Regions from separate parts of the Cytobacillus sp. FSL R7-0696 genome, predicted to be linked through region 1. Evidence: riboswitches for the same ligand, from Rfam matches in the RefSeq annotation. Region 1 holds a riboswitch; each other region holds the start of a gene.
What was found. A riboswitch is a leader RNA that binds a small molecule or an ion and turns the genes downstream of it on or off. The one in region 1 is predicted to bind thiamine pyrophosphate.
Positions count from the first base shown of each region.

Region 2: another riboswitch for thiamine pyrophosphate. It lies ahead of tenA (thiaminase II); the one in region 1 lies ahead of MKX29_RS06805 (3-oxoacyl-ACP reductase).
Region 3: another riboswitch for thiamine pyrophosphate. It lies ahead of thiW (energy coupling factor transporter S component ThiW); the one in region 1 lies ahead of MKX29_RS06805 (3-oxoacyl-ACP reductase).

Region 1 covers NZ_JBBOWA010000001.1:1,295,585-1,300,340, reverse strand. The annotation lists gene MKX29_RS06815 (ABC1 kinase family protein) at 1-126, shown strand, start outside; gene MKX29_RS06810 (glycosyltransferase family 2 protein) at 244-1,779, shown strand; TPP riboswitch at 1,865-1,966, shown strand; gene MKX29_RS06805 (3-oxoacyl-ACP reductase) at 2,059-2,814, shown strand; gene MKX29_RS06800 (IclR family transcriptional regulator) at 3,033-3,800, opposite strand; gene MKX29_RS06795 (polysaccharide biosynthesis protein) at 3,999-4,756, opposite strand, start outside.
Region 2 covers NZ_JBBOWA010000001.1:3,789,443-3,794,198, forward strand. The annotation lists gene MKX29_RS19485 (GNAT family N-acetyltransferase) at 1-601, shown strand, start outside; gene trhA (PAQR family membrane homeostasis protein TrhA) at 721-1,356, opposite strand; TPP riboswitch at 1,709-1,818, shown strand; gene tenA (thiaminase II) at 1,942-2,631, shown strand; gene MKX29_RS19500 (MFS transporter) at 2,932-4,212, shown strand; gene MKX29_RS19505 (peptidoglycan D,D-transpeptidase FtsI family protein) at 4,510-4,756, shown strand, end outside.
Region 3 covers NZ_JBBOWA010000001.1:3,991,614-3,996,369, reverse strand. The annotation lists gene thiM (hydroxyethylthiazole kinase) at 1-389, opposite strand, end outside; gene thiD (bifunctional hydroxymethylpyrimidine kinase/phosphomethylpyrimidine kinase) at 389-1,195, opposite strand; gene thiW (energy coupling factor transporter S component ThiW) at 1,164-1,685, opposite strand; TPP riboswitch at 1,757-1,849, opposite strand; TPP riboswitch at 1,893-2,000, opposite strand; gene MKX29_RS20430 (shikimate kinase) at 2,126-2,632, shown strand; gene MKX29_RS20425 (hypothetical protein) at 2,864-3,649, opposite strand; gene MKX29_RS20420 (nuclease-related domain-containing protein) at 3,764-4,672, opposite strand.

The DNA of each region.
Region 1 (4,756 bases):
GGCTCCGCCCTTGGCAGGCAATCATCTCTCCTATGGAATATACCAGCAGTAGAAATCGGCTTCGTCATTGCGATATTAATGTTCTTATTTCTTATATACACCATCATTAGAGCAGGGAGATTCTGACGACTCTCTGCTTTTTGTTTTGGCTACAATTTTTCTGATTTCACTACACAAGCAAATCATGGGGAGAATATAGTGTAGAGAGGTGAACGATTTTGTCAATAAACGTTAATGTTGCTTATGATTAATACAAAAATTCTCATTGGTAGTCCAATTAATCAAGATCCCGATATTTTAAAAGAGTTTCTGCTTTCGTTAGCTAATTTACAAACGGATACAATGGAGATTCATTATTTTTTCATAGATGATAATCAGAATGAAGAATCAAGTAGACTACTACGTCATTTTGCCAGATGGAAGAACGATGTTGCGATTTTATCCGCAAAAGAAGATAGTATCTATATTCGCACCGACTTTACACATTTCTGGAATGATGCTCTCATCTGGAAGGTTGCTCGCTTCAAAGATATGCTTATTGAGCAGGCAAAATTTGAAGAATTTGATTATTTGTTTTTAGTTGACTCTGATTTGCTTTTACACCCGGATACCCTTCATACACTTATTTCCACGAAAAAAGAAATTGTTTCAGAGGTATTTTGGACGGCTTGGCAAGAGGGGACAATTCCTTATCCGCAAGTGTGGTTAACAGATGAATATACCCACTGGAGACAGGCGGATGAAGGTGTTATAACTAACGAAGAAAAGGCCGTTCAAACCGAGGCCTTTATTCAACAGTTACAAACTCCAGGTGTTTATGAAGTAGGAGGATTAGGTGCGTGCACGCTAATTAGCAGGAAGGCTTTGTTAGCAGGTGTTCATTTTAGTAAAATTAAAAATCTCAGTTTTTGGGGAGAAGATCGACATTTTTGTGTGAGAGCTGTGGCATTAGGACTGGATCTACATGTAGACACACATCTGCCAGCTTATCATATTTATCGTTCTTCTGACCTTACAGGCATACCCGCATTTAAAGAAAAATGTCAGTATGCGTATAGCGAACTACCTATTTATCCAGAAAAAGCAGAAAGCCATCAAATTCGCTTATCGATGATTGTGAAGAATGAAGAAGGTCGTTATTTACAAACGATGTTAAAGAAAGTAAAGCCATTTATCGATGAAGCTGTGATTATAGATGATGCTAGTACTGATCAGACTATATCGATTTTCTTGCAAGAACTAAAAGGTATGCCAATTAAATTGGTCAAGAATGCAAGCTCCCAGTTTGCCAATGAAGTGGAACTAAGAAAACAACAGTGGTTAGAAGCAACGAATGGTTTTTTAGGTTGGGTATTAAATCTTGATGCAGATGAATGGTTTGAGGAGAGTTTTATTGATTATATTGATGACTTTGTTAAACAGGATACTATCGACCTGTACTGTTTTAGACTGTATGATATGTGGGATGAAGACCATTATCGTGAAGATGAATACTGGCAAGCACATTTCTTATACCGTCCATTTCTAGCAAGAGTTGAATCAACCTTTCAGCCTGTCTGGAAAGAAACACCTCAACATTGTGGGAGATTTCCAGAAAACATCTTCCAACTTACCCACAGTTTATCCACAATACGAGTCAAGCATTTAGGCTGGGCAAAAGAAAAAGATCGATTAGAAAAGTATGAGAGATATAAGCTGCTTGACCCGAATAGCCTATACGGTAATGAGAAACAATATGAATCGATTTTAGATAAGAATCCCCGTTTAAAACAATGGTGAGAAACATAAAGGAAATGGTCAATTAAGAACTGAACTTCGATTCATAGCTAGGAAACTATTTGTATGCTAAACTAAAAATAATTAAAAATTGTTGCAGGGGGACTCAGAAAATGAGTTGAGAAGGTTAAAACCTGACCCTTAGAACCTGTTCGTTAAGACGATCGTAGGGAGCATCTTCCAACTATATGCATACGTATGGTAGGCTCTCCATTTTCGGGGAGCCTTTTGTTTTGTTTTCCTGAACATTTTTAATTACATCTATTGAAAAGAGGGAATAGCGTGAGAGAAGAAGTCGTGTTAGTAACAGGAGCAAGTCGTGGATTAGGAGCTACAATTGCTCAGAAGTTCGGTAAGGAGGGCTACAAGGTAGTCGTTAATTATTATAATAATAAAGAAAAAGCCGATGCAGTAGTTGAACAAATCGGGCAAGATCGTGCATTGGCTATCCAAGCTGATGTCAGAGATCAACAAGCAGTAAAAGCAATGGTAGCAGACACAATTGCTCATTTTGGCCGCTTGGATATCGTTGTCAATAATGCATTAGTTCAATTTAAATTTGATCCTGTGGCACAGGCGAAAGTAGAGGAATTATCTTGGGCTAGCTACCAAACCCAGTTTGAAGGCGCGATAAAAGCAAGCTTAAATGTTGTTCAATCTGCTCTTCCGGCTCTAAAGGATTCACAGCAAGCCCGTGTGATTGGTATTGGCACGAATCTTTACCAGAACCCAGTCGTTGCCTACCATGAATATACAACAGCCAAAGCGGCATTAATTGGCTTTACACGCAATATGGCCAAAGAGATCGGACAGTATGATATTAATGTGAATATGGTTTCCGGTGGATTATTAGAAACAACGGATGCAAGTGCTGTCACTACCCCTGAGGTATTTGCGATTGTGGCTGATAACTCTGCTATCCGCCGTGTGACAAAACCAGAAGACGTAGCAGAAGCCGTTGTTTTCTTAGCCTCTCCAGGCGCTAAAGCGATTACGGGACAAAATCTAGTCGTTGATCATGGATTGACGATGAACTAAGATAAAAAAGGTCGTCATCTTTGTTTATGGCGGCCTTTTTCAATGAATGGATTTATTTTGTAGGTCGATAAATCAGTAAAGAGCTTATATCAGCAAATGTGAGACTAAGTCGAAGCTAAATTCCAATTTATTCGCAGAAAAGAATGTTTTTAAAAATTTAACTTAATTTTCTCGCTAGTATTTTATTCTTCTAGATGTTAAAACGGTTGATTGAACGCTCAATCAGTATTGTTCAATTTTTTCCCTTGTTTATATCGATAGCCAAACATAGACGATGCTTGTAAGTGAAACTTCAGCAGTTGCTTGCTCATCGAATCCTTTGCTTCCTTAGGCATCTTTTCGTTAAATCCAACAACTGTCACTGCACCGAGTAATTGATTTTGGTAGTCTAGCAAAGGGACGGAAGCAGAAGAAATTGATGGAATTAAAGGTTCGGTAGCGAAGGAGATTTTCGATTGTTGAATCATTTGCCATTCTGCGTTATCGATCGCATCCCCGTTTCCAAGCCAATCTTTTGTCAGTACTGGGTTTAAGAAACTTAAGAAAATCTTCCCCGCGGCAGATGTTGGTGGCAAGCTTCCGCCTAGTTGTGTACCAATATGAAGTGGTTCATTCGAATGACAAATCTTTGTCGTAATTGGTCCGTTGTTTGTCCATAATGAAAACGAAACGGTGCAGGAAGTAAGCGAAGAAAGTTCCTGCATATAAGGAGTGATTGCATCGGCAATATCACGACTACCAAAGGCGGCTGTACCATATTGAATCAATTTGCTGCCAAGATAATACAGGTTTGTCCCTTTTTCACGATAGAGCATGTTCAATTGTGTAAGTGTATTTAGATATTTATATAAATTACTTTTGGTAATACCGGTTTCTTCTTGAATGGTTGAGAATTTCATTGGGGTATCTTTTTGATAGATTAGTTCGATGATAGAAATGCCTATTTGCAAGGATTGTATCATCGTACTACTTTTTTGTATTTCCATGTATGTAACTCCTCATTATGCTAGTCATGTTGAATCCTAATTTATCAGAAACTACATTAAACAACAACCTCCCTTTAGAGGGTTGGTAGGATATCCCTATAAACTCAGTATATATAAGAATAGTTAGTGAGTTGGCGATTTATTAACATAGTCAATGAAGGCGCTCAACTCACGAAAAATAGGGAGCGGTCAAATATATTAATTTAACCTTTTCCATTTTTTTAGCTCTTTCTGAACATAGGATAATGATTGTAGTTTTTCTTTTAGTTCAGCTACAGAGAGACGATACGTATTATTGGAGTGATATTCTTCTACAGAGTTTGTATCAGTTTCTATTCTGGTATCTCGAGGAATGCGATAGAAGCCTTCAAGATCAATGGCTTTCGCTGCTTCTTCTTTTGTTAGTAAAACTTCATAGAGCTTTTCTCCCGGCCGTGTGCCAATTAATTCTAAAGGAAAGTTAACGTGAAAAAGTTCTTTAATCGCTTGTGCTAAATCTGTAATATAGGCAGCAGGCGATTTTTGTACCATAATATCCCCATTACAAGCATTCTCAAAAGCGTACAATACGAGTTCGACAGCCTCATCTAAACTCATCATAAAACGGGTCATTAAAGGATGCGTAACAGTTAGCGGCTTTCCTTCCTTTACTTGTTCTATGAGAAGCGGAATGATGGACCCCCTTGATGCCATGACATTTCCGTATCTTGTGCCACATATAATGGTACCACGAGCGTTAGCTTGTCTCGATTTAGCGATAAATGTCTTTTCCATTAAAGCTTTAGACATACCCATTGCATTAATTGGGTAGGCTGCTTTGTCCGTTGATAGGCAGACAATTTTCTTTACTCCTGCTTGTATGCCTGCACTTAATACATGATCGGTGCCAAGAATATTCGTTTTCACTGCTTCTAGTGGATGTGACTCACATGAGGGTACTTGTTTTAAGGCTGCTG
Region 2 (4,756 bases), 2.5 Mb from region 1:
ACAGAGGTATTTAGAAGACTATCAGAAAGAGCATAAACAAGAACATTTGAAGTTTTATTTACCAGCAGACGAAATGATTCAAGAGGATGTTTTATTATACCTTTATCAACAATTTTATACGATCGGGTGTCAGGAGTTATATGAAATTAAACCTCTTCAATTTATCTATAAAGATAGAAAGAACGAAATCGTGGTTGAGGAAGTGACAAATGATAATTTACGAGAATATCTACTATTGCAGAGAAACTTTGATCAAGATTATGGTGAGGAATATGTGAATCTTAATAGAAGCATGCATTCCTATCATTATAATGCAAAAGATACGTTACAGTTACTCGCATATGATCATGGTGTGCCAGCAGGTTCATTACAAGTATTTTTTAATAAGTGTACGTGTACAGCTGAAATTGATAATGTAGGTGTGTTACCAGCTCACCGATTAAAGGGGATTGCTGCAAGTTTGCAATATGAAGTAATGAAACGATTTAGCAATCATAGGGTTATACTTGTAGCCGACAGCAATGACACGCCAAAGGATATGTATCGCAAACAAGGGTATAAAAAAGTGAGTTTTCGCTATGAAGTAATGAAGTTATTATAAGTAGTAGTTTTTTTAGATTAAACACGTATTGTCATAAAAACTCAACAAACGGATATTAATAAATCTGCAGGCGGTGAGAGTAGCCATCTGCAGATCATTTATAAAGAAGTAAATTTTGATCATGGTAGAAGCGAGAGAACAGCAAAAAAATGCATAATCGAACCAGCGAGAATAAAAACATGCCACAATGCGTGATGGTACTTAAATCCTCTCCATACATAAAATATTGAACCAGCAGTGTATAGTACGCCACCGATAATGAGGAAAATCATTCCTTGTTTGGGTAAGTGTGTAACCAAGGGCTCCCAGGCAAATATAATTAGCCAGCCCATCAAAACATATAGTAATGTCGAGAAGACTAAAAACTTTTTAACAAAAAAACATTTGAAAACCGTACCAGCAATCGCTAGCCCCCAAACAAGACCAAATAAAGTCCATCCTAAGGGTCCTTTAACTGTTATAAATAGAAACGGTGTGAACGTTCCAGCAATAAAAAAGTAAATGGAAGAATGATCGAGAATCTCAAATACATCCTTTGCTTTTCCAGCAGGTAAACTATGTAGCAAAGTTGATGAGAAATATAAAATAACCATCGTTGTACCAAAAAGAACAAAGCTGACAATATGCCAAGCTGTTCCATATAAGGATGAGAAAACAGTTAAAATGACCAGAGCCGCAATACTTAATAGCGCACCAATTCCGTGTACGATCGCGTTGGCGATTTCTTCTCCCTTTGAAAAAATATGTGTTTCCAAGTAGTATTCACCCATTCTTTATCCAAAATCATAATTCTAGTATAAACATATTTTACGCTGATAAAAAGTCGAAAGCTTTCATTATAAAGAAAAACTTCACCGAACGAAAAGGGGGAAGGGTCTGGTCTAACGGCAGAGAGTTTAAATGCTTGGAGAATATTTGGTGTTATCCATCCTTGAGTCAATGCCAATTTAAGCCGCGGTATTACGTCAGTTGAAGCATTCATCCAACTTGTTTCATAATGGTTACTGAAAGAGAAGCTCGACATTGCTTATTTACTAAACTTGCAGTTTCCATTTAGGTTGACATTTATTGATAAGATGATAACATAACTTTGAAAGCATAATTGAATAAATCCACTAGGGGTGCCTTTAAAAGGCTGAGATTAAAGTGTAATAACTTTAAGACTCTTAGAACCTGATCTGGTTGATACCAGCGTAGGGAAGTGGCGTATATAAATTTAGTTAACATTATAACTATAACTAAATGAATAATGTATACAGTAACCACTTTCTTATAGGAAGTGGTTTTTCGCTTTTCTGGATTTTTTATGCTCGATAAAAAAAAGAGAAGAGGTAGAAATGATGACAACAAAAGAAACGTTTACACAATCGTTAAGGAAAGAAGTACATGATATATGGGAAGCGAATTTTGAACACCCTTTCGTTAAAGGAATTGCTAAGGGAGATTTACCAATTGAGTGTTTCCGCTTTTATGTGTTACAAGATTCTTACTATTTATCACATTTTGCTCGTGTGCAAGCAATCGCTGCTTCTAAAGCAGAGAATTTATATATGACCTCAAGAATGGCCTCGCATGCGCAAGGTACCTATGAAGCTGAACTAGGGTTACATAACAAATTTATGGAGGTATTAAAAGTTTCTGAAGAAGAGTTAAACCAGTTTAAACCCGCTCCTACTGCCTATGCATATACATCCCATTTATATCGTGTAGCAGAGACAGGCACAGTTGGCGAGGTCATCGCTAGTTTGCTTCCGTGTTATTGGATTTATTATGATATTGGGCAGAGCTTTAAAGGGGCAAAACCAAAAGAAGAAATCTATCGTACCTGGATTGATACATACGGTGGAGAATGGTTTGTTAAACTTGTACTGGAACAAATTCATCATCTTGATCGGCTTGCTGAAATGGCATCTGAAACAGAAAAAGAAAAAATGAAAATGGCATTTACCATTAGCTGTCAATATGAATTAGCTTTTTGGGAAATGGCTTATACCCAAGAAAAGTGGCTAAGTGATAAAACATATGCATAAAACTTCATAAATGAAAGCAGGAATAGTGTTAACAGAATAAGGTTAGTTCATACTAACTCAATTCTGTTAACATCATACCCTTTATAATCGTTGTAGTATCAGGTTTGTTTATGGAATAAAGACAATTTGCCGTATCGGATTTTCCTAAAAAGAAGTTCGGACTTCAAAAACTACTCATCTAGTCAATAGAAATGACTTCTACTTCTCCACCCTCATAGACATATAAACTTCCTATATATATATAATGACAATAAGCGTATAATGAGAGACGAATGTTAAATTGAGGAAGGCGTTTTAAAAATGAATAAACAACAAAGTAAGTACAGATGGGTTGTATTTGGTGTTTTACTTTTAGCCTATTTATTTATGGTTAGTCAAAGAACAGCACCTGGTTTAATTACTGATCAATTAATGGAAGAATTTCATTTAACTGCAGCAACGATTGGGCTGATAACGAGTATTCAATTTTTTGCTTATGCTGGATTGCAAATTCCCATCGGATTATTCTCTGATAGATTTGGTCCCAATGTATTTCTAGTCGCTGGAACACTGCTAAACGGGCTAGGTACCATCCTGTATAGTTCGGTAGATAATAGTTATATGCTCATCTTTGCTAGGTTATTATGTGGAATTGGCGATGCTACTATATGGGTCAATTTAGTTCTTGTATTGAGCATTTGGTTCAAGCAGCAGGAGTTTTCGATGCTAGTGGGATTTGCCGGAATGACCGGAAGTTTAGGATTCTTATTAGCAACAGTTCCTTTTAGTTCGACCATTTCTCTATTAGGGTGGCGACTTCCATTTTTAATTGTTGGCATTGTAATATTCACCCTTGGTATGGGGCTTTATGTTGTTTTAATAAAATATCCTAAGAAGAAATTTCAAATGGAAGAAGAAAAAAATCAAAAAGAAACAAATGAACCGTTATTAGTCATCATAAGAAGATTACTTGTCAATCGCCAAGCTTGGGCGACATTCCTTTGTCACTTTGGTGTAGTGGGCACATATATCGGCTTTATTGGCTCTTGGGCAGTTCCCTATGGTATGGACATTTACGGTTTATCACGATCAAGTGCAAGTGAAGTAATTATGTACGGCTTATTTGGTGCCATTATCGGAGCACCATTAACAACCTATCTATCTACTTTTTTTGACAGAGTCAAAGCACCGTATGTCATTGTGCAGATGCTGTCGGTTTCTGCTTGGATCACTTTAGTATTGATGGGTGGAGAGCCACCATATTTATTATTCATTCTTTTATTCGTAATCATAGGTTATGCAAATGGTGCCAGTGCTCTAACCTTTACAGTTGTTAGACAGTCCTTTCATATAAAGGAAGTGGGGCTTATTTCCGGTTTCGCTAATACGGGAGGCTTTCTTAGCGCAGTGTTGCTGCCAGCAATTTTTGGAAAAGTATTGGACCATTTTGCTAATTTTGACGTTATAACCGCTTATCAATATGGACTTTATATTCCTTTAAGCTTTGCGATTATTGGGTTAATTGGAGTATTCATGTTATATGAGCCAACAGTATATCGTCAAAAACTTAAAATGAGTCAAATGAAAAAATCGGTTGGTTAACAATCGATTTTTTTATTTAGCTAATAAAAAATGAAGAACAATCATCACTTAAAAGGCAGTCGAGTGGATACCTGATTTGTTCACCATCTATCGTCTTTAGAGAAATGTTACTGAAAGTGTAAAATTGATCTTTTTTTATCAAATATTTCTTCATAACAATTGAAAAAATTGGATATTTGTTGTAAGATAGTTTATATTATTAATCTAATTTTAATAGATAACATATTTGTGAAATATAATAGTTACATATAGTAATAATTAAGAACATTCATACTTTGATGATTGGTTGTGTTGATGATGGCGGGAGAACAGAGAAGAAAAAAAAGAAATAAAAAAATGGTTTTTCGGATTAATTTAATGTTTTTTGCAGTATTTATACTCTTTTCGATTCTAATCTTCCGCTTAGGTATTGTTCAAATTGTTTACGGAGAGAATTATAAAAAAGAGATTGAACGGGAAGTGGAGGTGCCAGTAGCAAGCACGGCACCTAGGGGGCAGATCTATGATAGTAAAGGAAGACTGGTTGTAGGGAATAAACCCCAAT
Region 3 (4,756 bases), 2.7 Mb from region 1:
GAAATTTCAGAAGCATTGCTACGAATAATGGACACTTTTATTGTGCTAATTAACTCCTTTGCCTTATTTGTGCGATAAGTGGTTGCACCAACACCCACTGGATCAAATATTACTGGAATCCCTTTTTGATTGGCTGTTTGTCCAGCTTTAATCATCGCCGCAAACATTGCATCATTAATAGTACCAAAATTAATTACGAGCCCATCTGCCATCATAGCCATTTCTTCTACTTCTAAGAGTTGGGTGGCCATAACAGGTGAACCGCCCATTGCTAGGGTCACATTGGCACAATCATTAATAGTTACTGTATTTGTTAAATGATGAATGAGTGGGGTTTGTTCTTGTAACTGCTGAAAGACTCTCTCAACTGCTTCACTTGAAATCGCCATTATCTTTCCTCCATCTTTGCTTTGTTGTATAACTCATAAAAATGATTTGTCGGACCATGCCCATGACCGAGTGCTAGGCTATGCTCAATCGCTATGGAAATATAATTTTTCGCAGACTGTATGGCCTCAATAAGTTCTTCCCCTTTTGCTAACCCGGCAGCAATGGCAGATGAGAGAGTGCAACCTGTACCATGGGTGTTTTTTGTCTCTACTCTTCTACCATTAAACCAGTTGAAACTTTGACCATCCCATAATAAGTCATTCGGTTCTCCTTCTAAATGTCCACCTTTTAATAAGACGGCTTTTGGCCCTAATTCATATAACTTTTTACAAGCTTGCTCCATGTCTTCAACCGTGCGAATCGTCATACCCGAAAGTACTTCAGCCTCAGGAATGTTTGGCGTAATTACAGTCGCAAGTGGTAACATCTTCGCTTTTAATGCCTCAATAGCTTGTTCCTTTAAAAGATGATGTCCACCTTTCGAAACCATAACAGGATCTAACACAATCACTTTTGGACTATAATGATTTAAACGGTCTGCGACGATTTTTACAGTCTCACTAGATGACAACATCCCGATTTTGACAGCATCAACTTGGATATCATCAAACACAGCTTCTATTTGGTCTTTTATAATATTGATTTCAATATCCTGTACCGATCGTACCTCTACTGTATTTTGAGCGGTAATCGCCGTAATGACAGACATGCCGAACACACCATTGGCGGAAAAAGTTTTAAGATCTGCTTGAATCCCAGCTCCTCCTCCTGAATCAGAACCTGCGATCGTTAATGCTGTTTTCATTGATGTAACCTCCAATAGCTTTATTCTTTATTAATACTCTTAATAAACCATATCCTAAAATTGCTCCAGTAAACGAGCTCACCATAAATGCTGGTAGAAATCCGAAAAGGGTGGCTTCTTGTCCTAAAAGTAATGTACTAATCGGATAAGTCGCTACTGCCCCTATCATTCCTGTTCCAACGACTTCACCTAGTGCTGAGAAGCCAATTTTTTTCGTTTTTTGATAAAGGAACCCTGCAAGTAATGCGCCAATCATACTCCCGGGGTAGGCAAAAACACTTCCTGTCCCCATCATATTTCTCAATGTAGATGAAAGAAACGCTTGACTAACGGCATACCATGGTCCAAGAAGTACAGCAGATAATACATTCGCCAAGTGCTGAATCGGAAAAATTTTCGCTATTCCAATCGGAATAAAAATGAGACTACTCGACACAGTAGTGATGGCTGCAATCGTTGCCGTCATCGTCATTTTTTGGATTTTATTCATAGACCTTTCCTCCTTTCGATAAAAATAAAAAAGCCGCTAGTTTGTATAAGCGGCTTTGGTCATCATGATATGTATGACGTCACTCGCTTCCCTACGCTAGTATTAACTAGATCAGGTTCAAAGGGTTCATCTCAGCCAAGTATTTGGCACCCCTAGCATTTATTCATATATAAAAAAAATCCTCTACTTCCAAAAGGAAGCGAGGACGACTACATCGACACACTTCCCTCCACTGGTACAAACCAGATCAGGTTCAAAGGGTTTTGAACGGCATTCAATCTCAGCCTCTATGTGAAGGCACCCCCAGTGAAAACTTATAATATATGATGTCAATATAACATGAAATGATAGAAATGAAAATAAAAAACATGGGATAGAAACGATGTTGCGACATAAAACGTTATGATATGATATTTATATAACATTCGGGAGGACAGTCTATGGAAGATAAGAGTATTGTACTTATTGGGTTTATGGGGGTCGGAAAGACATCCATAGGAACGGAATTAGCAAAGAAATTACAGTGGGGTTTAATCGACACGGATGAACGTATTGAACAACAGTTCAAGATGTCAACTTCAAAAATTTTCCTTGATCATGGTGAAGAAGTTTTTCGAAAAGCTGAAAGCGAGTTGATTGAACAACTATCTGCCGAAGAAAAACAGATTCTTTCATTAGGCGGCGGTGCCTTTTTAAACAGTAAGAACCGCGAAATATGTTTACAAAACAGTACCGTTGTCCTTATCGAGCTCTCATGGGAAAAGTGGCTTGACCGATACCCATTGATTAAAGATACAAGACCGAAATTAAATGGTCTTTCTACTGATGAAATGTATCATCTATACAAAGAAAGACAAGCTCATTATCAACCATATCATCTAAAAATCAATGTTGACGGGAAAACAGCTGAAGAAGCTGCTGAATTGATTATTAGTGGGATAAGATAAAGCTAGTGATGATTATGGTTATGGTTCATTAGGATGTTTCTTCTACTATCTAAGTATTTCGCATTATCCTAAACGAATTTATGAAAGCCGGGCACTCCCTTGCTCGGCTTTCATTTGTGTTTGGTTCTTAATAAATTGCTAAATAACTCCTTTTTGCGGGGCGTTTATCTCTGGTTTTCTTTCCGAGGGACTTACTAAACCCTTTTGCGGGGCGCTCATCTCTGATTTTCTTTACGAGTGATTTGCTAATCCCTTTTGCGGGGCGCTCATCTCTGGTTTACCTTCTGAGGGACTTGCTAAACCCTTTTGCGGAGCGCTCATCTTTAGTTTCCCTTCTGAGGGACTTGCTAATCCCTTTTGCGGAGCGCTCATCTTTAGTTTCCTTTCTGAGGGACTTGCTAACCCTTTTTGCGGGGCGCTCATCTCTGGTTTTCTTTCCGAGGGACTTACTAACCCCTTTTGCGGAGCGCTCATCTTTAGTTTCCTTTCTGAGGGACTTGCTAAACCCTTTTGCGGGGCGCTCATCTCTGGTTTTCTTTCTGAGGGATCTGCTAAACCCTTTTGCGAGGCGCTCATCTTTAGTTTCCTTTCTGAGGGACTTGCTAAACCCTTTTGCGAGGCGCTCATCTCTGTTTCTCCTTCCGAGTGACTTACTAATCCCTTTTGCGGGGCGCTCATCTCTGGTTTCTTTCCTGAGTGACTCGCTAAACCCTTTTGCGGGGCGCTCATCTCTGATTCTCCTTTTGAGTGACTTGCTAAACCCTTTTGCGGGGCGCTCATTTCTGGTTTTCTTTCTGAGTGACTTGCTAAACCCTTTTGCGAGGCGCTCATTTCTGGTTTTCTTTCTGAGTGACTTACTAATCCCTTTTGCGGGGCGCTCATCTCTGTTTGTCCTTCCGAGTGACTTGCTAAACCCTTTTGCGAGGCGCTCTTCTCTGATTCTCCTATTGAGTGACTTACTATCCCCTTTTTTGCGATGTCATATAAATTTTTTTGTGCACAAAGTCCTTTGTTCAACTTATAACTGCTTACTAGTAGATTGAACCCATCAGAATACCGATCAATCTATACGGTACTGTTACTTCACTTCATTACTAAATAATTCAACTATTTCTTCTTTTTTAAAACCCATTAATGATAATAAAAATAATTTCCACCACCATTAAGTGTATATTTCTCTTGTAAGAATCGTTGTATTGCGGAACTACTGATTGCTCCTCCACACCAATCATAAATCGCCGTCTTTGTTACTTTTTCTGATGGAAAAAGAATAATAAAGTCATTGATTGCTTCACTTAATGCATCATAAGATGAAATATTCCTCCTACATTTTGAGCAATGAAATTTGCGCAAACTCGCTCGCCTCATCTGCCCACTGCACTCTCGACAAACCACTCCTTTTACCAAATCCTCCGTACAATAATCGATTTTTCTAGCATAATTCTTTTCTTCTTTATGATGACTCAAAAAAGTGTGAACAATTTTTGTATGAAATGGAGAGTGTTGAATGTCTATTTGATTTAGTTCTCTTAATAATCGTGGAATTTGCGGTGGAAGAATAACATTTTGTTTCTTTGTACGGTCATATAACATAAACTCGGGATGAACAAAAACAAGTAGATAATCAAATGCAATGTTTAATTCGTGCTTAGTAAGGAATTGGTGTAGGAGGGTTTCATTTCTTTGGATTTGTAGATGGGGATTTTTAATTTCCTTGTTTGTTGGTGAATACCATTTAGTGTCCTGAACCAAAAAATCACCACTATAATTTTTCACTTCGAAAGCAATGAGTTTGTGAGGGGTTAAACAGAGTGCATCAATTTGGAAGGATGTATGATTAATTTCTAGCAATACATCATAAAGAATGGGGAATTTTGGTGAAAGTTGCTGCAAATCATCTCGCCATTTACTTTCTCCTTCATATCCTTTTTCTAACATTTTGAGATATTGTTCATTCTCAGGGGACAATTTTGATCTAAGATGGAGCACGCGTAATAATCGGAGTTGATAAGAGGGTTTGAGTGGTTTTAGGTCTGGCAAATTCCTTCATCCTTTCTTTTTACACTATTATAACGAATTTTCCACATGAAAAAAATACCAATTTGTATAACTTCTCTAATAGAA